Regions from separate parts of the Paenibacillus sp. BR1-192 genome, predicted to be linked through region 2. Evidence: a T-box and tRNA genes for the amino acid it is inferred to sense, from the RefSeq annotation. Region 2 holds a T-box; the other holds one or more tRNA genes.
What was found. The T-box of region 2 lies ahead of trpS (tryptophan--tRNA ligase). A T-box ahead of a tRNA ligase gene usually reads a tRNA of that ligase, here a tRNA-Trp.
Positions count from the first base shown of each region.

Region 1 (9,332 bases), 740 kb from region 2:
TTCTTTCTATGAATTATAGTGTATTTTTATGCATCGGCACTTAACTCGATGTGATGACATTTTAGCATATTCATTTCAAGTATGCTATCTCATTCCGTATTTTTTCATCGGAGTTTCAGATATTATTTTCAATATTCTATTGTAATGACGGGAAATCCGATCGTTATTCTACTGCTTTTCTTCACCGAATCTTCATGCACCGCGATCTGCATATGAATCGGCGTGTCGCCGCTCTTCACAAAAGTCCCCAGCGAAGGCGCCTGATAAGATCGGCTGATCGTTGTAACATCCGCATAATCCTCAACGGAACGAAGCGGAAGCTTTCGGGCTACGGCCTCTTCTACTTGAGCCATCGTTCCATCCACGCTGCCTGACTTCGTTGCATATCCTTGAATGGACGCATTCCACGTATTCGGTATGCCTGCTTGCTCCATTCGTTCTTGAACATGCTGCTGAAGGCTCATCATTTCCCGGGCCTGGGCTGCCGCCTCTCCGACAAGCATGACTCTGACATAACTATGGCCTTGCTTCGTGAGGGCCCAATCCAAATGCACGGAGACGCCCGATCGATCGCCTTCCGCTTGGAAAACGTCATTTCCTTGAAGCTCGTTCGAGGTACTGCCGGAAAGCCCTATTGCCCGAGCCAATTCTTCGGCTGCTGTCTTAGCTTGATCCTTAGAAATCGAATTTATCATTTCGCCTTGAATTTTTACCGTGAGGAGCGCGGAAGGGTCCATATGTTCCTGTCCAAGGGCTGCAAGAAGCTCCAAATTGCTTTCGGCTGTAGTCCCTGCTCCTGATGCTCCATTCGCCGTTCCCTTCCAAACTGACGCCTCTGCCGTTTGCGGAACCGATTCCTCCCCATTGCGTTCCGTTGTTCCCGCAAAACCCGCCATCATCCCTGCTGCCCCGCACAGCAACAACATCATCACAATCAGCTGTAAACGCATCTTACGCATCGTCAGCCAAGCCTCCTCGTACGAATCTATCAATCTAGTAAAAGGATGGCCGGCTCACTGCAGATTTATACCTCGCCATATAAAATGATCCTGCTATTACCGTTTTAATAATCTCCCTTCCCCTTACCTAAATAAAAAAAGCCTCCCGATTGGGGAGTCTTTAAGCCTGCCTATCATTGTTTACATGGATATGTTGATACCCGAACGCATCGCATCACGGATCTGTTTAGAACCGCGCTCGGCATCTCAAAACTGTTTATTTCACGTTCATAAACATAAAAAAAGAGCCGGCACTCCTTACTCAGCCAGCCCATTTTTATAAGCGTAGATGGCAGCTTGGGTCCGATCCTCTACCCCCAGCTTGCCCAAAATATTAGTCACGTGAAACTTCACGGTTTTGATGCCTATAATCAAATCATCGGCAATGTCCTGATTGGATTTGCCCTGTGCCAGCAATCGCAGCACTTCCATCTCCCGGTCCGTCAGGTCATTATGCGCGGGTGCTTCATTTTGCGGATGGCGGAAACGATTCATCATCTTCGAAGCGACCTGGGACTCCAGAACCGACTGGCCCCGTGCGGCCGCACGTATAGCATCGGCGACCTCGGAAGCCCGGGAGGTCTTCAGCAGATAACTGAACGCGCCTGCTTCAATGACCGGATACATCTTCTCATCGTCCAGATAGCTGGTCAGTACGATCACCTTAAGATTCGGAAATTGCTTCATCAGCTCCCGCGTGGTCTCAATGCCGTCCATCCCATCCATGACCAGATCCATCAGCACCACGTCAGGATGATATTCCTGCGCCAGACGTATGCCTTCCTCGCCGCTGCCCGCTTCGCCTACCACCTCAATGCCGTCTTCTGTGCCAAGCACGGCAGCCAAGCCGATCCGCACCATCTCATGATCATCCACCAGCAGTACCTTAATCGGTGCTTCCATCTCCATCCCCCCGTTTGCGTTCTTCGTTTATGAGCGGCACGATAATCTCAATCCGCGTCCCTTTACCCGGGGCCGTGATGAATTGTAACGAGCCGCCGATTTCCGTCACCCGTTCCTGCATGGTCGAAAGACCGTAGGAAGTCTGTTTCTTGTCGTCCAGTTCGAACCCGACCCCGTCATCTCGCAGCATTACCCGAACGGTGTTTTGCCTGCGATGAATCCGGATGTCCATTTTTTCCGCCTTCGAGTGCCGAAGCGTATTCGACATGGCCTCCTGAATAATGCGGAACAGATGATTTTCAATCCCTTTAAGCAAATGTATGTCATCGTCCATCTCAAACGTAATTTCCATAGGCACTTTGATCCGCAATTCCGTGATCAAATCCCGCAGCCCCTGTTCCAGTGCTTTTCCTTCGAGATATACCGGCCGCAGATGAAGGAGTAGCGCCCTCATCTCGGACTGTGCCACAGCCGACATTTCCTCAATCAGAGCCACCTGGCGCTGCGCTTTGTCAAAATCCTTATCCAGCGTCCTGCCCACAGCTGTTGCCGTCATCGAGATGGCAAACAGCTGCTGAGAAACCGCATCATGGAGCTCGCGCGCCAGACGCTGTCTCTCTTCCACGATCGCCGTAACCCTGGCCTGCTCGGCTAGCTGGGCATTGTTCGTGGATAACCGCTGCAGGGAAGATACCTGATCCTCCCAGCGCTTGCTGATCTTCACCAGCTGTTCTCCAAGCCGGCCCACTTCGTCTTCGCCGATGTCCGGCATGACGTCAGTCAGACTCCCTTTTTCCCAGTTCACGAGTGTTTCCCTAACGAGATCGACCCGCCGTTTTACCCGGTATCCCTGGAAGAAGCCATAAATCGCTCCCAGCCCGATCGGCAGCAATACCAGGGTTATGCCTGCCTCGATCCGGTTCTTCCACGTCTCAAACGGTTGAAGATAACCATATGTATATAATAAATAAAGGACAACGAGCATGACAACCAATCCCAGAAGGGTCCCCTCACGCATACTTCGGGTAATGATATTTGCTTTCTTTTCCGTTTCCACGGGGCAACCCTCCTGAATGGTTTACACAAAACAATACGTTTATTATGTCATTCTTATATTCAAATCTCCGCCTAAATAAGAAACGATAAATTTCACTTTATATTCGCTGGTGTCATAATTGGGCGATTGATATTTCACTCGGTTCAATATGCCGGTTTCCTTCCGGTCGTCCATATGAATCGATCCAAACAAGATGAATGCTTCGATCTCCACCCCGTAATAGTCCGGGATCATCAGATCGATATCACCGAGCATTCCGTGGAACATGAGCACCGTTTGGCGTTCTTCGGGAAGCGCCAGGGACAGATCCACATCCGCTTCCCCGAGCACATGCCACACGCTCAAGCTGCGCATCACCCAGGGTGCACGGTCCCAGTCAAAGTTGGACATAAAATTCTGCTTCTGAATATATCTGGTCGTGGTATGGGCCCGTTTGGACTTGCCGTAGAAAATCCCCAGCGATATCAAACTGACGCCAATAATCAACATAAGATGCTCGAGCAGCAGCAGCACGGCTCCGACGCCGAGCAGAATGTACCCCTTCTTCACATGGCCTTGCCTGATCTGAAGGACGCCCGCGAAGATGAGCAACAGGGCGACAATGGTGAAGAAACCAAACCATCGGCCGAAAAGCATAATAAAACCCAAGCTGATTAAACCTACTGCTATCCAGCGGTTTCTGTCCATGTCGCACCTCCTTGATGACCAAGATATAAGCTCGGAAAAGCCATATCAGTGAGATGCTCCCCACTGTATGGCTTTGCCTGTACTATACGACAATCTCATTCGTATAGCATATCATATGAACACGGTATTCGAATACGCTTTGTTCTTATTTTGCTGACTTGCTAAGGAATTACTCGGATTTCGAGGATTTCCCCATTTTGTTTTTCAACGCTTGCAGCTGCTCATCCACCTTCAGTTGCTTCTCAGCATCCACTGGGCTTGTGTATGCTGCGTTGTTAGGGCGGTATGGTGCGCGAAGCACATCAGCTTCTGCTTCCATTTGCATGATTTTTTCTTCCATGCGGTGGAAGCCCATCGAAGCACTGCCGCTTTCAATGGTATGCAGGCTGCTCACTTGAGACATTTGCTTCTTCGCTTTCGCCATTTGAGCGCGAGCTACAAGCTCATTGCGCTTGTTGCGCATTTTGTAGAACTCGTCTTTCATTTCATGCAGCTGAGCAACAAGCTCTTTCGCTTGAGCCTCGGATTGCAGGTGCAGTTCCACGTACTCGGTTTCTTTTTGATCGAAATAGATTTTTTCTTCAAGCAGCTTGCGAGCCACTTCTTCTTGACCGTTTTTCAGAGCCAATTCCGCTTGAGCTTCACGTTGTGCCGCCATCTTCACAGCCTCATCGACGCGTTGCTTCATGCGACGCTCATTTGCCATTTGCTTCGCAACCGTTACCTCTGCTTCATGAATTTCTGCCTCCATGTCGCGCAGGTACTGGTTCAGCATTACGATCGGATCCTCCACTTTATCCAGCAGCTCGTTCACCGATGCTTTCGTCATATCCTTAATTCTTTTAAATACTCCCATGTTATTTATCTCCCTTCTCATAGTTCGAAAGTTTTTTCTTCAATTCTTCGATTTCTTTTTGCATGGCTTTTCTTTCAATATCCTTCATCATCGCATCCAGATCGGAATCGGTGGACGCGTTCGTTCTTGTGCCGTTGGGACGGTCATATTTGGGACCAAAGCTTCCATGCTCATTAGGGTTAGGATAGCCTTGATGACGTCCATAAGCATCATTGTAGCTGTTGTAGCCTGGCCCCGGGCCCGGATGGTCGTTGTAACGGTATCCGCCGCCATGTCTTCCTTGAGGTCCGTACGGATCGTGATAATACGGCTCTTTAGGAACGACGAGGGTTGCAATCAGATAGATCAACAGCGTTGTACCGCCTGTGAAAAAGATACTGACTACAAATATGATTCTAAGTAGGGTAGATTCGACTCCGAAATGATCGGATATACCGCCGATCAACCCTGTGAACATCTTGTCTCGGGTGGAACGGTACAATCTTGTCATGGTTACTCCTTTCCGCTGTTATTCAGCTTTTGCTTCAAGCGGGCAAGTTCCTTTTCCAATACCGTGGAGACGGATTCTCCAGCCTGATCCATGTATTCCTGCCCCATGCGGCGTAAATCGCGAAGGCTTCTGGCTTCCAGTTCCCAGTCGCTGATACGGTCCTCGAGGCGATTGAACATCTTCGGTACATCATGCCCCCCGCCATAGGACCCCGTACGTTCATTCATTTTTTGCTGAAGACGAAGGGTTTCCACTCGGGCAACATAATACTGGCGTTTGCTGTAGACCGTCTGATATTCCATCCGCAGCTCACCGAGCTGCTCCTCGATTTCTTTCAACGACTCCAGGCTTGAGGATAACAGGCCTTGATACTGTTCAATCTTTTCCTCATAAATCAACTTCTCCTGCAATGCCAGCTTGGCAAGATGCTCTTCGCCGGCCTTCAAGGCAAGCAGTGCCTGCTCTTCGCGTTTAAATCGCATGGTTTCCGCTTGATCCACCTGCTGTTTCAGCTGTCTGGAATGTACTTGGCATTGCTGCTGCAGCTTCTCGGCCTCAGCAATATCCTGTCTGGTTGAATGTAGGAACTGGTCGATCAATCGAACCGGATCCTGGCTCTGCTCGAGCTTTTCATTCAATGTTGCTACGGTTATGTCTCTTATCCGCCGGAAAACACTCATATCGGCTTAGCCCTCCTCATCTATCATGATCTGATCTGTTGTTTATGCAGGTTATATAATGTAGTGGTTCCTTATCAATAACGGGGTCTTCCATTCTTCAATCGGGACACTCCGTAGATGATTAAGATGACACCAAGGATCGGACCGATCAGCCAAGACAGTTTACCCATCAACCAGATGATCCCGATACCGAGAATGATCCATCCCATCAAGGTATTGCCTCTTCGAATTCCGTAATATCCCAAAGCAACCATCAGTATCGGAATTAGAAGACTGAACAACCATCCAAGCAGAGGACCGAATACTCCCAGAAGAACCAAGATCCCTAAACCAATCAACAGGATACTCATTCCATTGCCTTTTGAATTCCTCATTTATACACCGCCTTTCTGTTGTTTGATCGTTGTTTCATTTGTTCAACCTTATGACTCTATTCTAGGTAATTTCGAGTTTGACTAAAACGGCCTGTGGACGGTTTTTGGACCTAGACCTAAGGCGGGGCTTCCTATAGACCTACGTCCAACCTCTGGACTGGTCTGCAGGTTTTGCGTTATATCCGAGAACGAACACCCTCCTGTTACCGTTTCACTTATTGAAGGAACGTCGATCTACAGGAGAACGATTCTCAGCAGCTGCGATTGGGAGTGGACTTATCGTGTGGATGCTTCGATGGAGAGACAACAAAAAAAGGAATGCAGACGTTGATCGTCTACATTCCTTTTGATTGATGCCGGTGAAGGGACTCGAACCCCCACGGTTTCCCTCACGATTTTGAGTCGCGCGCGTCTGCCAATTCCGCCACACCGGCTTACACAATGGCGTGCCCTAAGAGATTCGAACTCCTGACCTTTTGATTCGTAGTCAAACGCTCTATCCAGCTGAGCTAAGGGCACATATGGTTGTTATGGAGGCGCCACCCAGATTCGAACTGGGGATAAAGCTTTTGCAGAGCTGTGCCTTACCACTTGGCTATGGCGCCAGAAATAAAAATGGAGCGGACGACGGGAATCGAACCCGCGACCCTCGCCTTGGCAAGGCGATGCTCTACCGCTGAGCCACGTCCGCAAACATAAAATCAATGGCTGGGGATATAGGATTCGAACCTATGCATGACGGAGTCAAAGTCCGTTGCCTTACCGCTTGGCTAATCCCCAATATGATTTTGTAATATGGGGCGATCGAGGGGAATTGAACCCCCGAGTGCCGGAGCCACAATCCGGTGCGTTAACCACTTCGCCACGACCGCCATATTGTACTATAAATTGATTCGATTGGCAGGGGCAGCAGGAATTGAACCCACACTAACGGTTTTGGAGACCGCTGTTCTACCTTTAAACTATGCCCCTAAAAACTGGTGGAGGATGATGGATTCGAACCACCGAACTCGAAGAGAGCAGATTTACAGTCTGCCGTGTTTAGCCACTTCACTAATCCTCCAGAATGGTGCCGGCGAGAGGACTTGAACCCCCAACCTACTGATTACAAGTCAGTTGCTCTACCAATTGAGCTACACCGGCGTATAAAATTATAAAAGGTACATGGTGGCTCGGGACGGAATCGAACCGCCGACACGAGGATTTTCAGTCCTCTGCTCTACCGACTGAGCTACCGAGCCATAGAGCTCATTTCGGACTTTGACGAATCCCATATCGGATACGCATCTCATCCCAAAGTCATCTATGAAACTTGTAAAAATGGCGGAACTGACGGGATTCGAACCCGCGATCTCCTGCGTGACAGGCAGGCATGTTAGGCCTCTACACCACAGTTCCACGAGGCACTATCGCTATTGCGATATAAATTGGTTGCGGGGGCAGGATTTGAACCTACGACCTTCGGGTTATGAGCCCGACGAGCTACCGAACTGCTCCACCCCGCGTCATTAAAAGGGTTGCTGCAATGGTGAAAAATCATGGTGGAGGCTGAGGGGATCGAACCCCCGACCCTCTGCTTGTAAGGCAGATGCTCTCCCAGCTGAGCTAAGCCTCCGTAACAAAGCGACTTTTATCATAACAAAATCTGATATAAGAAGCAAGTGTTTTTTTAATAAAGTGGTGACCCGTAGGGGATTCGAACCCCTGTTACCTCCGTGAAAGGGAGGTGTCTTAACCCCTTGACCAACGGGCCTTGCTTAAAATAATAGTGGCGGAGAGAGAGGGATTCGAACCCTCGAGACGCTTTTGGCGCCTACACGATTTCCAATCGTGCTCCTTCGGCCAACTCGGACACCTCTCCATAAATGGCTCCCCGAACAGGACTCGAACCTGTGACAACTCGATTAACAGTCGAGTGCTCTACCAACTGAGCTATCAGGGAACAATATTCAATTCAAGTGATTGATCACCTGAAAACTAGATACGAAACGATATTTGCAGCACATTAGAATCCGTAGCATTCACCCGATGTGGTATCGGGGTCCCCGAAAAGTATTCGGCATCTGCTTCAAAGCTTTGCTTCACTTTTTGGGGTGTTTTTTGGATAAGCCCTCGACCGATTAGTATTGGTCAGCTCCATGCATTGCTGCACTTCCACCTCCAACCTATCTACCTCGTCGTCTTCAAGGGGTCTTACATACTGGGAAATCTCATCTTGAGGGGGGCTTCACGCTTAGATGCTTTCAGCGCTTATCCCGTCCGTACGTAGCTACCCAGCCATGCTCCTGGCGGAACAACTGGTGCACCAGCGGTACGTCCATCCCGGTCCTCTCGTACTAAGGACAGCTCCTCTCAAATTTCCTACGCCCACGACAGATAGGGACCGAACTGTCTCACGACGTTCTGAACCCAGCTCGCGTACCGCTTTAATGGGCGAACAGCCCAACCCTTGGGACCTACTTCAGCCCCAGGATGCGATGAGCCGACATCGAGGTGCCAAACCTCCCCGTCGATGTGGACTCTTGGGGGAGATAAGCCTGTTATCCCCAGGGTAGCTTTTATCCGTTGAGCGATGGCCCTTCCATGCGGTACCACCGGATCACTAAGCCCGACTTTCGTCCCTGCTCGACTTGTAGGTCTCGCAGTCAAGCTCCCTTATGCCTTTGCACTCTTCGAATGATTTCCAACCATTCTGAGGGAACCTTGGGGCGCCTCCGTTACTCTTTAGGAGGCGACCGCCCCAGTCAAACTGCCCGCCTGACACTGTCCCCGTACCGGATCACGGTACCAGGTTAGAACCTAGATACGATCAGGGTGGTATCCCAACGTCGCCTCCACACAAGCTGGCGCTCATGCTTCTAAGGCTCCCACCTATCCTGTACAGATCGTACCCAAATCCAATATCAAGCTGCAGTAAAGCTCCATGGGGTCTTTCCGTCTTGTCGCGGGTAACCTGCATCTTCACAGGTATTAAAATTTCACCGGATCTCTCGTTGAGACAGCGCCCAAGTCGTTACGCCATTCGTGCGGGTCAGAATTTACCTGACAAGGAATTTCGCTACCTTAGGACCGTTATAGTTACGGCCGCCGTTTACTGGGGCTTCGGTTCACAGCTTCGGGTTTAACCCCTAACCGCTCCCCTTAACCTTCCAGCACCGGGCAGGCGTCAGCCCGTATACTTCGCCTTACGGCTTCGCACAGACCTGTGTTTTTGCTAAACAGTCGCTTGGGCCTTTTCACTGCGGCCCCCTCGGGCTATTCACCCTACCGAGGCACCCCTTCTCCCG
Region 1 is NZ_CP120718.1:6,162,315-6,171,646, forward strand. Features, by position in the region: gene P0X86_RS28285 (YwmB family TATA-box binding protein) at 129-959, opposite strand; gene P0X86_RS28290 (response regulator) at 1,257-1,907, opposite strand; gene P0X86_RS28295 (sensor histidine kinase) at 1,885-2,958, opposite strand; gene liaF (cell wall-active antibiotics response protein LiaF) at 3,001-3,645, opposite strand; gene P0X86_RS28305 (PspA/IM30 family protein) at 3,815-4,501, opposite strand; gene P0X86_RS28310 (PspC domain-containing protein) at 4,503-4,991, opposite strand; gene P0X86_RS28315 (PspA/IM30 family protein) at 4,994-5,671, opposite strand; gene P0X86_RS28320 (hypothetical protein) at 5,746-6,045, opposite strand; tRNA gene P0X86_RS28325 (tRNA-Leu) at 6,400-6,479, opposite strand; tRNA gene P0X86_RS28330 (tRNA-Arg) at 6,488-6,564, opposite strand; tRNA gene P0X86_RS28335 (tRNA-Cys) at 6,577-6,650, opposite strand; tRNA gene P0X86_RS28340 (tRNA-Gly) at 6,662-6,736, opposite strand; tRNA gene P0X86_RS28345 (tRNA-Gln) at 6,751-6,825, opposite strand; tRNA gene P0X86_RS28350 (tRNA-His) at 6,842-6,917, opposite strand; tRNA gene P0X86_RS28355 (tRNA-Trp) at 6,944-7,017, opposite strand; tRNA gene P0X86_RS28360 (tRNA-Tyr) at 7,024-7,108, opposite strand; tRNA gene P0X86_RS28365 (tRNA-Thr) at 7,113-7,188, opposite strand; tRNA gene P0X86_RS28370 (tRNA-Phe) at 7,211-7,286, opposite strand; tRNA gene P0X86_RS28375 (tRNA-Asp) at 7,367-7,443, opposite strand; tRNA gene P0X86_RS28380 (tRNA-Met) at 7,474-7,550, opposite strand; tRNA gene P0X86_RS28385 (tRNA-Val) at 7,585-7,660, opposite strand; tRNA gene P0X86_RS28390 (tRNA-Glu) at 7,724-7,798, opposite strand; tRNA gene P0X86_RS28395 (tRNA-Ser) at 7,815-7,906, opposite strand; tRNA gene P0X86_RS28400 (tRNA-Asn) at 7,912-7,987, opposite strand; rRNA gene P0X86_RS28405 (23S ribosomal RNA) at 8,146-9,332, opposite strand, start outside.
Region 1: it has a tRNA-Trp gene. The T-box ahead of trpS (tryptophan--tRNA ligase) is inferred to sense a tRNA for this amino acid. The anticodon was not compared.

Region 2 (9,332 bases):
ACCCCGTCCCACAGCTTCTGATGAACCTCATCGATCTCTTGGCGGCCCTTCAAGTGCTGTCCGCTAAACGTCACGTAATCCGCATCATCGGTAAAGCATTCCGCATAAGCCCGGCCATTCCCTTCTCCCCACGCCTTGGACAGCGAATCGAATAATCTCAGGATCGCCTGACGATCCTCGTGCGTTCCGTTCATCAGCTTATCTCCTTTCTTGCTATTAAGGGGATATCACTAAACCTTCTTTGAACACATTGTACGATAATCCGGCCGAACAAAATTCCCGCCCCAGAATGAAAACAGACTCGGTCTTGGGACCGAGTTGTTCCTTCAGATCCGGCGAGCTGCGTTCTTTACGCAGGCAGGAGAGCGGGATATGATATCGTTATCCATGAGAGACCGAATCATAAAGGAGGTAGCAAACGGTATGATGAAGATCAGCGTTTTCGCCAAGGTCAGCGGCGTTTCCATCAAAACATTGCGCTATTATGATGAGCTGGGCCTATTAAGGCCCGCCCATGTTGATGAGCAAAGCGGATACCGTTACTATTCCGAGGAGCAGCTGCTAACCGTTAAGCGGATTGCCTCCTACAAGGAACAGGGGTTTACCTTGGAACAGCTCAAGGCTTTTTTTGACGAGGATATAGGAACCGATGTCGTAAAGAACAAACTTGCGGATAAAATGACGGAGCTTCGACATGCGATGCAGACCCTCCAGCTGCAGCTGGATGAGGTGAACAGCAGAATGTCGCGCTTGGAGCCATCGGAAGCCGGTGATCCGGCAGGCTTCATCCGTATTCGGGAAGTCCCATCCCAGCTCGCCGCATCGATTCGCGACCAAGTCCCCCGCAGCCAGCTATGTCTCTTGCTTGATGAGATTATGAAATATGCGACCTCTTATGGAGAAGAGGAAGCTAGCCAGTTAACCATCCTTTGGCATGATCACGGCAGCGAGAATGCCGACATCGCCGACATCGAAGTCGCAATCCCCATAACCAGGGACATACCTGTTAATGGCCGTGTTCGTGTGGACTACCTGCCGATGCTTCAATCTGCCGCATCTCTTGTACATCGTTGTGATCCGTACGGTTATAGCTGTCCTGTTGCACCCGAGCTTAAAGCATGGATTTCGTCCCAAGGCCTCGTTCAATCGGACCGGGAGCCGATCCTCGAAATCTATCTCACCTCGGATAAAGATATCTATGGCAAGAAGCGCCCCGCAGAATTGCTTATTCCCTTACAAGGCAACGCGTTGTAACCCATCCTTATCCTGATAGGCTGCCGGAGCGCGCCTCAGCCCTGCCTCCATCCATACTTGCAGCAGCGGTAATCTGACATGACTTTTGTTCATGAAAAAAGCTCTAGAACCATCCCCCTCTTGACTCTCCCCCTAACCGGAGAGTGTACAGTAGCTTTAAATCAAACAAGAGGAGTGGAGTTTCATGAAACGATTAGACAACAAAGTTGCATTGGTTACAGGCGGAAGCCGAGGAATCGGCAAAGGAATCGCGCTTCGGTTGGCGGAAGAAGGGGCATTGGTCGTTGTTCATTACGGAAACCGCCGGGATGCTGCGGATGAGGTTGTCCAGACCATACAGGTTCAAGGCGGGCGAGCTATCGCCTTAGGTGCAGGGTTGGAATCGGTAGATGGAGCCAAGGGGCTTATTTGTTCGCTGAGGGAGGAGCTGCTGCGTGTAACGGGGGACCAGCATTTCGATATTCTGGTGAATAACGCAGGTATCGGAACCTCAAAGACCTTTGAAGAAACGACCGAGGAGAGCTTCGACGAGCTGCTTGCCGTTAATGTAAAAGCACCGTTCTTCCTGGTCCAACAGGCTCTGCCGCTCCTGCGTGACGGCGGGCGCATCGTCAACATCTCCTCCGGTGTGACGCGTATCGCCTATCCGCATATCATGGCTTACAACATCACCAAGGGAGCCATCAATACGTTCACCTTGCACCTCGCCAAGCTGCTGGGTCCACGCGGGATCACGGTGAATGCGGTTCTTCCGGGCATCGTGGATACGGACGTGAATGCTGCATGGCTGCATACGCCGGAAGGGCAGCAGCATGCCGCAGAGATGTCCGCGCTTGGCCGAATCGGTCTGCCGTCGGATATTGCGGATGTCGTCGCGTTTCTGTCATCAAGCGACGGGCGCTGGGTCACGGGGCAGATGGTCGATGCAACCGGCGGCTCTCATCTGTAACTATGAAAAGAGCTATCCTTGCTTGGCATTAACGCCAGAAAGGATAGCTCTTTTGCTATATTTTACTGTTAATCGGATTCGCCACTCTGCTCAATATCGCTCTTTTCCTATGTCTTCATTAATCGGATTCGCCCATCCGCACAACCAAATTTCGCTCCGGGTCCCAGCGCCATGACGGATTCTTCCCTCGAACCTGCAAACCTCCTACCCATTTATCGATCGTTCCGGTGCAGGCATAGTCGGTCTTACCGGCTAGTACCTCATGCCCCAAACTCGTCACTTGCAGCACCCGATCTTGGAAATGGGGTACAGCCCGTTTGAAGTCCGGAAACGACGCTGTACCGTCTATAGCCAGCAGACTCACCGGTCCCTCCGTCATCTTCTTCAAATAGTGCCAGAACTCCAGATCTCCCATTCCGAGTACATGGAGTTGGTTACCTACCTCTCGGAACAACTCATGCGGCTTATGGATTCCGCCTGCAACAGCCTCCAACGTCGTCTGCTCGATGATCCCGAGTCCATGGCTCACAGAGGGCAGCCGTGCCAGATGAGCCTCAAACGCAGCCCTCGCAAAAGGCAGTGCCGAGGAATCCACCTCCAGCATGCGCTGATGTTTCTCCGGCCGATCCGAGGTATAGGCTTCCCACAACATGCTGCCCAGCATAAGCATTTCTTCTCCAATCGCATGCCATGTGCCGGATAAAGTCTCGAGCTGCTCCGTGCTAAGCTGCCCCAGCCCGCGAAAAAGCTCAATGCCCGGGTAGGCGCCAATGCACAGCAGACTCAGCTTCGTATTTCCCAGTGACTGTTCCTTAAACCAATGCAGTAAATAGGCCAGCATGGTCTGGTCAAACAGATCATGCTCAAACCAGAGCACAACTTCGTCATATTGCTGAAAATCCTGAAGCTTCCTCTCCTGCAACTCGCAGGTCCCGATATATTCCTTCTGCGGAATCCCCAGCGTTTGCTCCAGGTACTGAGCTCTTGTTCTTCGATGATCCGGCTCGTCCATCTTCGTGAAGACCGGACCAAACGAATAAAGCTCCCTCCACACCAGGATGTCCCCTTGAATATTCCCTTGCTTCAGCTTATCCCCTACCGAATCCCCGTTAACGATATGCAGCATGCGTTTTCCTCCCTTATACAGATCGGTGAACACCGATACAAAGTCGGCTACGTGCAGCGTGGTCTTCAGCTTCCGTCGGGCATCATAAAGTCGCTTCTTCAAAGCCGGCAAGGAAATGTCCAAGTATTGCGAGATCTCCCGCAGGCTGTAGCCTTGAAAGTAATAAAGCTGTACGGCTATCCGCATGCCGGATGGCAGGTCGGCGACCGTGGCATGCAGCTGGCATACCATCTCTCTCTTTTCCACAACCGACTCCAAGCTACGCTGTTCTCCAGCAGGCAGCTCCACCTCATGCAGCGGAAACGTCTGCAATTGCTTGCGGCGCAAGTCCCTGTAACACTGCCGCTCTACGATCACTTTGAACCATCCGGGGAAACGCCGGGGATCCTGCAGCTTATGCAGATTCGCAAAGGCCTCCGTAAAGGCCTCCTGTACGGCGTCCTCCGCCAAATGGGAATCCCGCAGCTTATCGTAGGCCACGGCCAGTGCCATGCCGGTAAAATGCCGGACCAAGCTTTCCTGAGCTTCGGCACTGCCCCTCCGGGCTTCCTCAATCCACTGGATCACGCTCACTTCACCTCCCTCTCGGTGTCTCTATCCCTTAAGTGCCGATCTAAATGAAAAAGGTTACCTCTCTTCAGGAAATGATCCTCTGCACCGGATGGATGATATATCGAAAATTCTCCATGGCCTTCGCCGGAGCCTCCGACACACGGTTCCAATGATGATAGAAACTGAACGGGAATTTGAACAGATGGCCGAAGTCCCAGTCGATGACATCCCCGTCGATACCCGCCCAGTACTCCGGCTGATGCGGCAGCCAAGCCGATCTTGGAGCCTCCACGAGTGGCAGCCGATCCACCGGAGACACGATTCGGATCGGCTCTGCAGGATCCAGCTGGCGGCTGGCACGGAGCACCTTCACGATTTTGAGCAGACTCGGCAAGCCTCTGTGGAAATAATCATGATGGCCAAGATCGTACAAGATGTTTAAGGCATGCGAGTACGTCAGCATATGCCCCATCAAGTCATGATGGGCTTCCGCGCGGTAGATCACCGAATAAGAGGCCAGCTCGTTCAAAATGAAGGCCGACAGCTGATCGCTGTCCGTTATCTCCGATATCCCGTCAAGTTCATCCAGGGTCAACCGTTTGACCTCGGCTGCAGAATATCCGATCCAGGACCTTCCCGGAATCGTCTTCGCGAAAGAGCTGATTAACTCCGCAATATCGGCTGCTTCATGGCGTAGACCGCCTCCAAGCTCGTGGAGTGCAGCCAGGCTTATTGCGGCATAGATCACATTGTGCCCGACCCAGTGCAGCCCATCAATCGTATCGTCAAGGGCCGCAAGAATCCTTGATTCGGCACTTCCCACACTCACGCTTTCCCCTGTCGCCGTTCCCGTCTGCAAATACTTGGCGATCATCCTCTGGTTCTCCGCCGCAACGGCCTCCTCGACCTTCCCGGGCAAATGGTTTGCCTTTATAAAAAAGTAACCCGCGATCGCGGCTGCTCCGTAATGGGCCTGCCAGATATCCCCGGTTTGCCTTCTGCACTGCGACAGCATGGATAATCCGTCCCCAAGAATCGCTCTGTCCTTATCGCTCATCCTGACCCCCCGATTCCTTCTTGACATTCACCTAACACCTGTGTGATGATACTCATCAAATCATCTTGTTCTCTATTCTCATCGAACAGAGCTGCACAGATGAATTTAAGAACAACATACCACACGGCTATGAGAAGAAATAGTAGCTTATCTCTTGAGTCCAAGCGAACCGGCGAATGGTGCGAGGCCCGGTACTCCGGAATAAGTGAATGGATCTTCTCGCTTCAACCCGAACCTCCGAGCTGTGCCGGAGCAGTAGGCCTTGACGGCTCTCCACCGTTACTTTGGGAGATATGGCAGGAATCATGGTGCATTGCCCCATTTCCTCGTCATTGCTAAAGAGCGACTGTACAGTCGAATTTGGGTGGTACCGCGGAAGTTACACTTCGTCCCATAGAGGGATGAGGTGTTTTTGTGTTGTTCGCAAACAATCAGGAGGTGTTTTTTTATGCAACGGTTGTTGTCAGGCATCAAGCCGAGCGGAGATTTGAATATTGGCGGATATGGAGGTGCCCTCCGTCAGTATGTGAAGCTGCAGCATGAGTATGAGTCCTATTTCTTCGTGCCGGATCTGCATGCGATCACGGTCTATCAGGATCCTGTGGAGCTGCACCAGCGGACGCGCGACATTGCCGCGCTGTACATTGCGTCGGGCATTAACCCCGATAAAGCGACGATCTTTCTGCAATCGCAGGTCCCCGCGCATGTAGAGCTCGGGTGGTTGCTGGAGACGCAGGCGCATTTTGGTGAATTAAAGCGCATGACCCAATTCAAGGAGAAATCGGACGGAAAAGATACCGTGAGCTCCGCGTTGTTTACGTATCCGGTCCTCATGGCTGCGGATGTGCTGCTCTACCAGGCAACGCACGTGCCTGTCGGTGACGACCAGAAGCAGCATCTGGAACTGACCCGCGATGTGGCCGAGCGCTTCAACAACCGGTATGGCCGCACGTTTACGGTGCCTGAGCCGATCATTCAGGATATTGGCTCCCGCGTCATGGGGCTTGACGATCCGTCCAAGAAGATGAGCAAAAGCAACCCGAATAAGAACAGCTGCGTCCACATGATGGATACGCCGGAGGATATCCGCAAGAAGTTCTCCAGGGCCGTTACCGACTCCGATGGCCAAGTCCGGCATGACTGGGAGCAGAAGCCGGCGGTCAGCAATCTGATCGAAATATATTCCGTATTCTCCGAGGAAGCTATCTCCGTCATCGAGAAACGGTATGAAGGCCAAGGATACGGCACGTTCAAGAAGGAATTAGCCGAAGTGGTCATCGAGAAACTTCAACCGATCCAGGAGCGGTTCCACCAAATCGTGAATTCCTCCGAGCTTGACCGCATTTTGATGGACGGAGCGAAGCGGGCTTCCGAAACCGCTGGCCCAACACTGCTTGCCGCCAAGAAAGCGATGGGATTGGTCACGTTCTGAAAGAACCGAGAGGGCGTCCCCTTGATTCCTGTTTCCTTATCGGAAATCAGAACAAGGGACGCCCTGCTTATTTTTGTTGGCTTGCCTTTGACGTTGGACACAAGCTTCTACGCTCTTTAGTCTGTCCCACCTCGCTTTCACCCTATGGTTCTTCTTATTCCCGACTTATTTATTGGAATGCCTGCCATGACTTGTGGCCCTCTTGAGATTACCTCCCTATCGTAATCGTAATCTTATTCCCTTGATCAGGAACGGTGATCGCCAAGTGGCCGCTCTTCGAATCCGGGAAAGGGCGCAGCTCGATTTGATAGGCGTCCGTACCGGCAACCGCCACGTCGTTCGTGGATATCGACTCCAGATGGGGATGGTAAATCAATGTCTCTCCAACGGATGAAACGAATTCTATACTTAAACTGCCGTTATCATGATCATAACGGTATGCTGTAAGCACGCCGGCTGTCGCTTGCGGATACGCGCGATTCAACGCCTTGGCATATGGGGCTTCCTTGAAGCCGTCGCACCAGCACCAGTATGTATTGCTCCAAAGATAGCGCTCGAATATCGCAATGATCTGCCTGGAGAGCTGAAAGGTTGCCGGATGCTGGGAGAAGGCCCCCCATTCCCCGACCAGGAGGGGCACGTTCAATCGTTCCTGCACCTTGCGATGGGTAGCAAAAATCAGCTGGACGCGATCCTGATTGTAAATGTCATAATGCTCCGTATCGACCACCAAATCATAGCCGTGCGGTGCGAACACCTGATGGTGTAAGGTTTGACCGGCTGAATCCTGCACAAGCTGCAAGCCGGACTCGATCCCCATGTTCGAAAAATAGCTCGTTTCCAGCATCAAAAATCCGTCCGGGGAAACGGAGCGAATGGCTGCCGCTGTCTTGTCGAAAAAGGGCGCAAGAACCTCCCGTTCGAAGATTTGCGATGCTTCTCTGGCGCTGTCAACGAGTATGCGATACGTATCCATCTCTGCCATCCCGGCAAGAACCTCCAGCCTCTTTTCCTCGTCAAACCAGAGTCCGGCAAGCTGCTCCATGTTCGGGTCGGCTATTCCCATCACATGCCCCGCATATGCGCCAATGATGGTGCCGAGCACCTCCTGTCCGCTTGTTCCGGGGTACGGCTCGTTCATCATGTCATAACCGATGATATTCGGGCAATCAGCCATAAATTGTGCCGCATGCTTCCACATCGCTGCATAGTGATCCTGCAGGCCGATCCCGTCGGAAGCGGGCGTATTCCGCCAGAAGTGATCCAGAGCACGGTTCACAGCCGGACTTTCCAGGTAGGCGTCACTCCAAATATGACCGGTAACATGAGGAAGATCATCGGAGAGTGTCGCCCATGCGGGAGCCCCGTCGCCGTATAGCAAGCTGTACAAATCCTGATGCATATCCAGAAAAACATAGAGATCATGCTGCTCAGCCCATACAACTTGCTGCTTGATTCTGTTCAGATACGCATCGTCGTAGACCCCAGGCTCCGGCTCGACGCCATCCCATATTAAACCTAGACGGACCACGTTAAAGCCTTGATCGCGAAACCACGCGAACAGAGAGGCATCACAAGGCTCAACATATCCTTTTGCCTTATCCTTGCATACGAGATTGATGCCGTTCAGGATCACTTGAGCGCCGTCTTCATTGAAGAATCGTTGTCCGTCGATCATTAATTTTTTCATGTTCTGCTTCCTCCTACCGTTCTTCTACCGGAATGTAAATTTCAATGTAATGATTGTCGTACTGGTTATAAAGATTGACTTCAAGAGAATGATCCGCGATCTTTAGTCCGCGATTGTTAATGAAAGCTTTCATCTGATCATAGTGATCATCCATCTTGGCATAGTCGTCCCTGCCGATAATCACGCATTTTCTGGCACAGTAGCGAGGCTCTAGTCTCTGAAAGACGGAAGAGTCATCCTCCATCGGGAAGGTGGACAGAATGCCATTGTACAGGTAATTGTGATAACGGCCTGCGTTAAGGTTATCTTGGGACACAATCGATATGGTATGGCAGAATGCAAGCCATTCCTTGGCATTGATTCTGCGTATCTGCTGCTGCGCTTTGCTCCCGAGTCCCTGATCACCGCTCTCCATGATTGAATCGGTAAGGAGCACCCAGCACGGGTGGCTTAGTACAAGCTCAATGACCTCCGTGTTATCGAACCGTTGCAGCTGGACATCCAACACTTCCAGCTTGTGAGACAAATGTTTCAAATAAGTCCGCTGGCGATCGATGTCTTGCCGCTTGTCGGAGAGCAGCCTGCGCATAGCGTTTAGGCTGTTGTCCCGAAGCAGCGCTTGGATTCGCTCGATCGACACATCCATTGCCCGCAGCATTCGAATCGTGATAAGTGAATCGAACTGCTCAAGATCATAATAGCGGTACTTGTTCGCGTCCCGATTGCGGGAATGAAGGAGTCCGATCTTATCGTAATAACGCAAGGTATCGATCGGGATATCCAGAATTTTGGACACTTCGCCAATCGTAAAATTCAAATTTAACGCCGATTCCTTCACATCTTCACCCCCCTCTTCTAGCGTTATTGCTGAACGCGGAGATGTCATCCTCTTTTTTCTTATCAAAAGGGTACAACGCCAGCGGAATTAATCCGAGGAGAAAAGCGGCCAGCGGAATCAAGCCGGTTGCTACCCGAATGCCGAGCATGGCGGACTCGGACTGTTCCGCCGCAAGACCGTCATATCCGTATGCTCCGATCACATTAATGAAGATAACCGTTTGCAGGCTGGAGAAGGCGACCGTGAATAACGAGAACAATCCGTTAAACAGCCCGGTTTTCCGTACGCCGGTCGTGCGTTCATTCTCGTCGATGAGCAGCGCCCCGACCGGAGATATTGCCGTTCGAAGATAGTTCACAGCAAAAACGATCAGAACGTAGGATGCCGCCGCGGTCCATATGCCGTCAGCAAGAAAGATCCCGCCGTATCCGAGC
Region 2 is NZ_CP120718.1:6,899,405-6,908,736, forward strand. Features, by position in the region: gene P0X86_RS31670 (SgcJ/EcaC family oxidoreductase) at 1-194, opposite strand, end outside; gene P0X86_RS31675 (MerR family transcriptional regulator) at 424-1,254, shown strand; gene P0X86_RS31680 (SDR family oxidoreductase) at 1,439-2,203, shown strand; gene P0X86_RS31685 (sigma-70 family RNA polymerase sigma factor) at 2,322-3,902, opposite strand; gene P0X86_RS31690 (hypothetical protein) at 3,967-4,938, opposite strand; T-box leader at 5,059-5,335, shown strand; gene trpS (tryptophan--tRNA ligase) at 5,387-6,370, shown strand; gene P0X86_RS31700 (cellulase family glycosylhydrolase) at 6,579-8,060, opposite strand; gene P0X86_RS31705 (MerR family DNA-binding transcriptional regulator) at 8,074-8,898, opposite strand; gene P0X86_RS31710 (MFS transporter) at 8,903-9,332, opposite strand, start outside.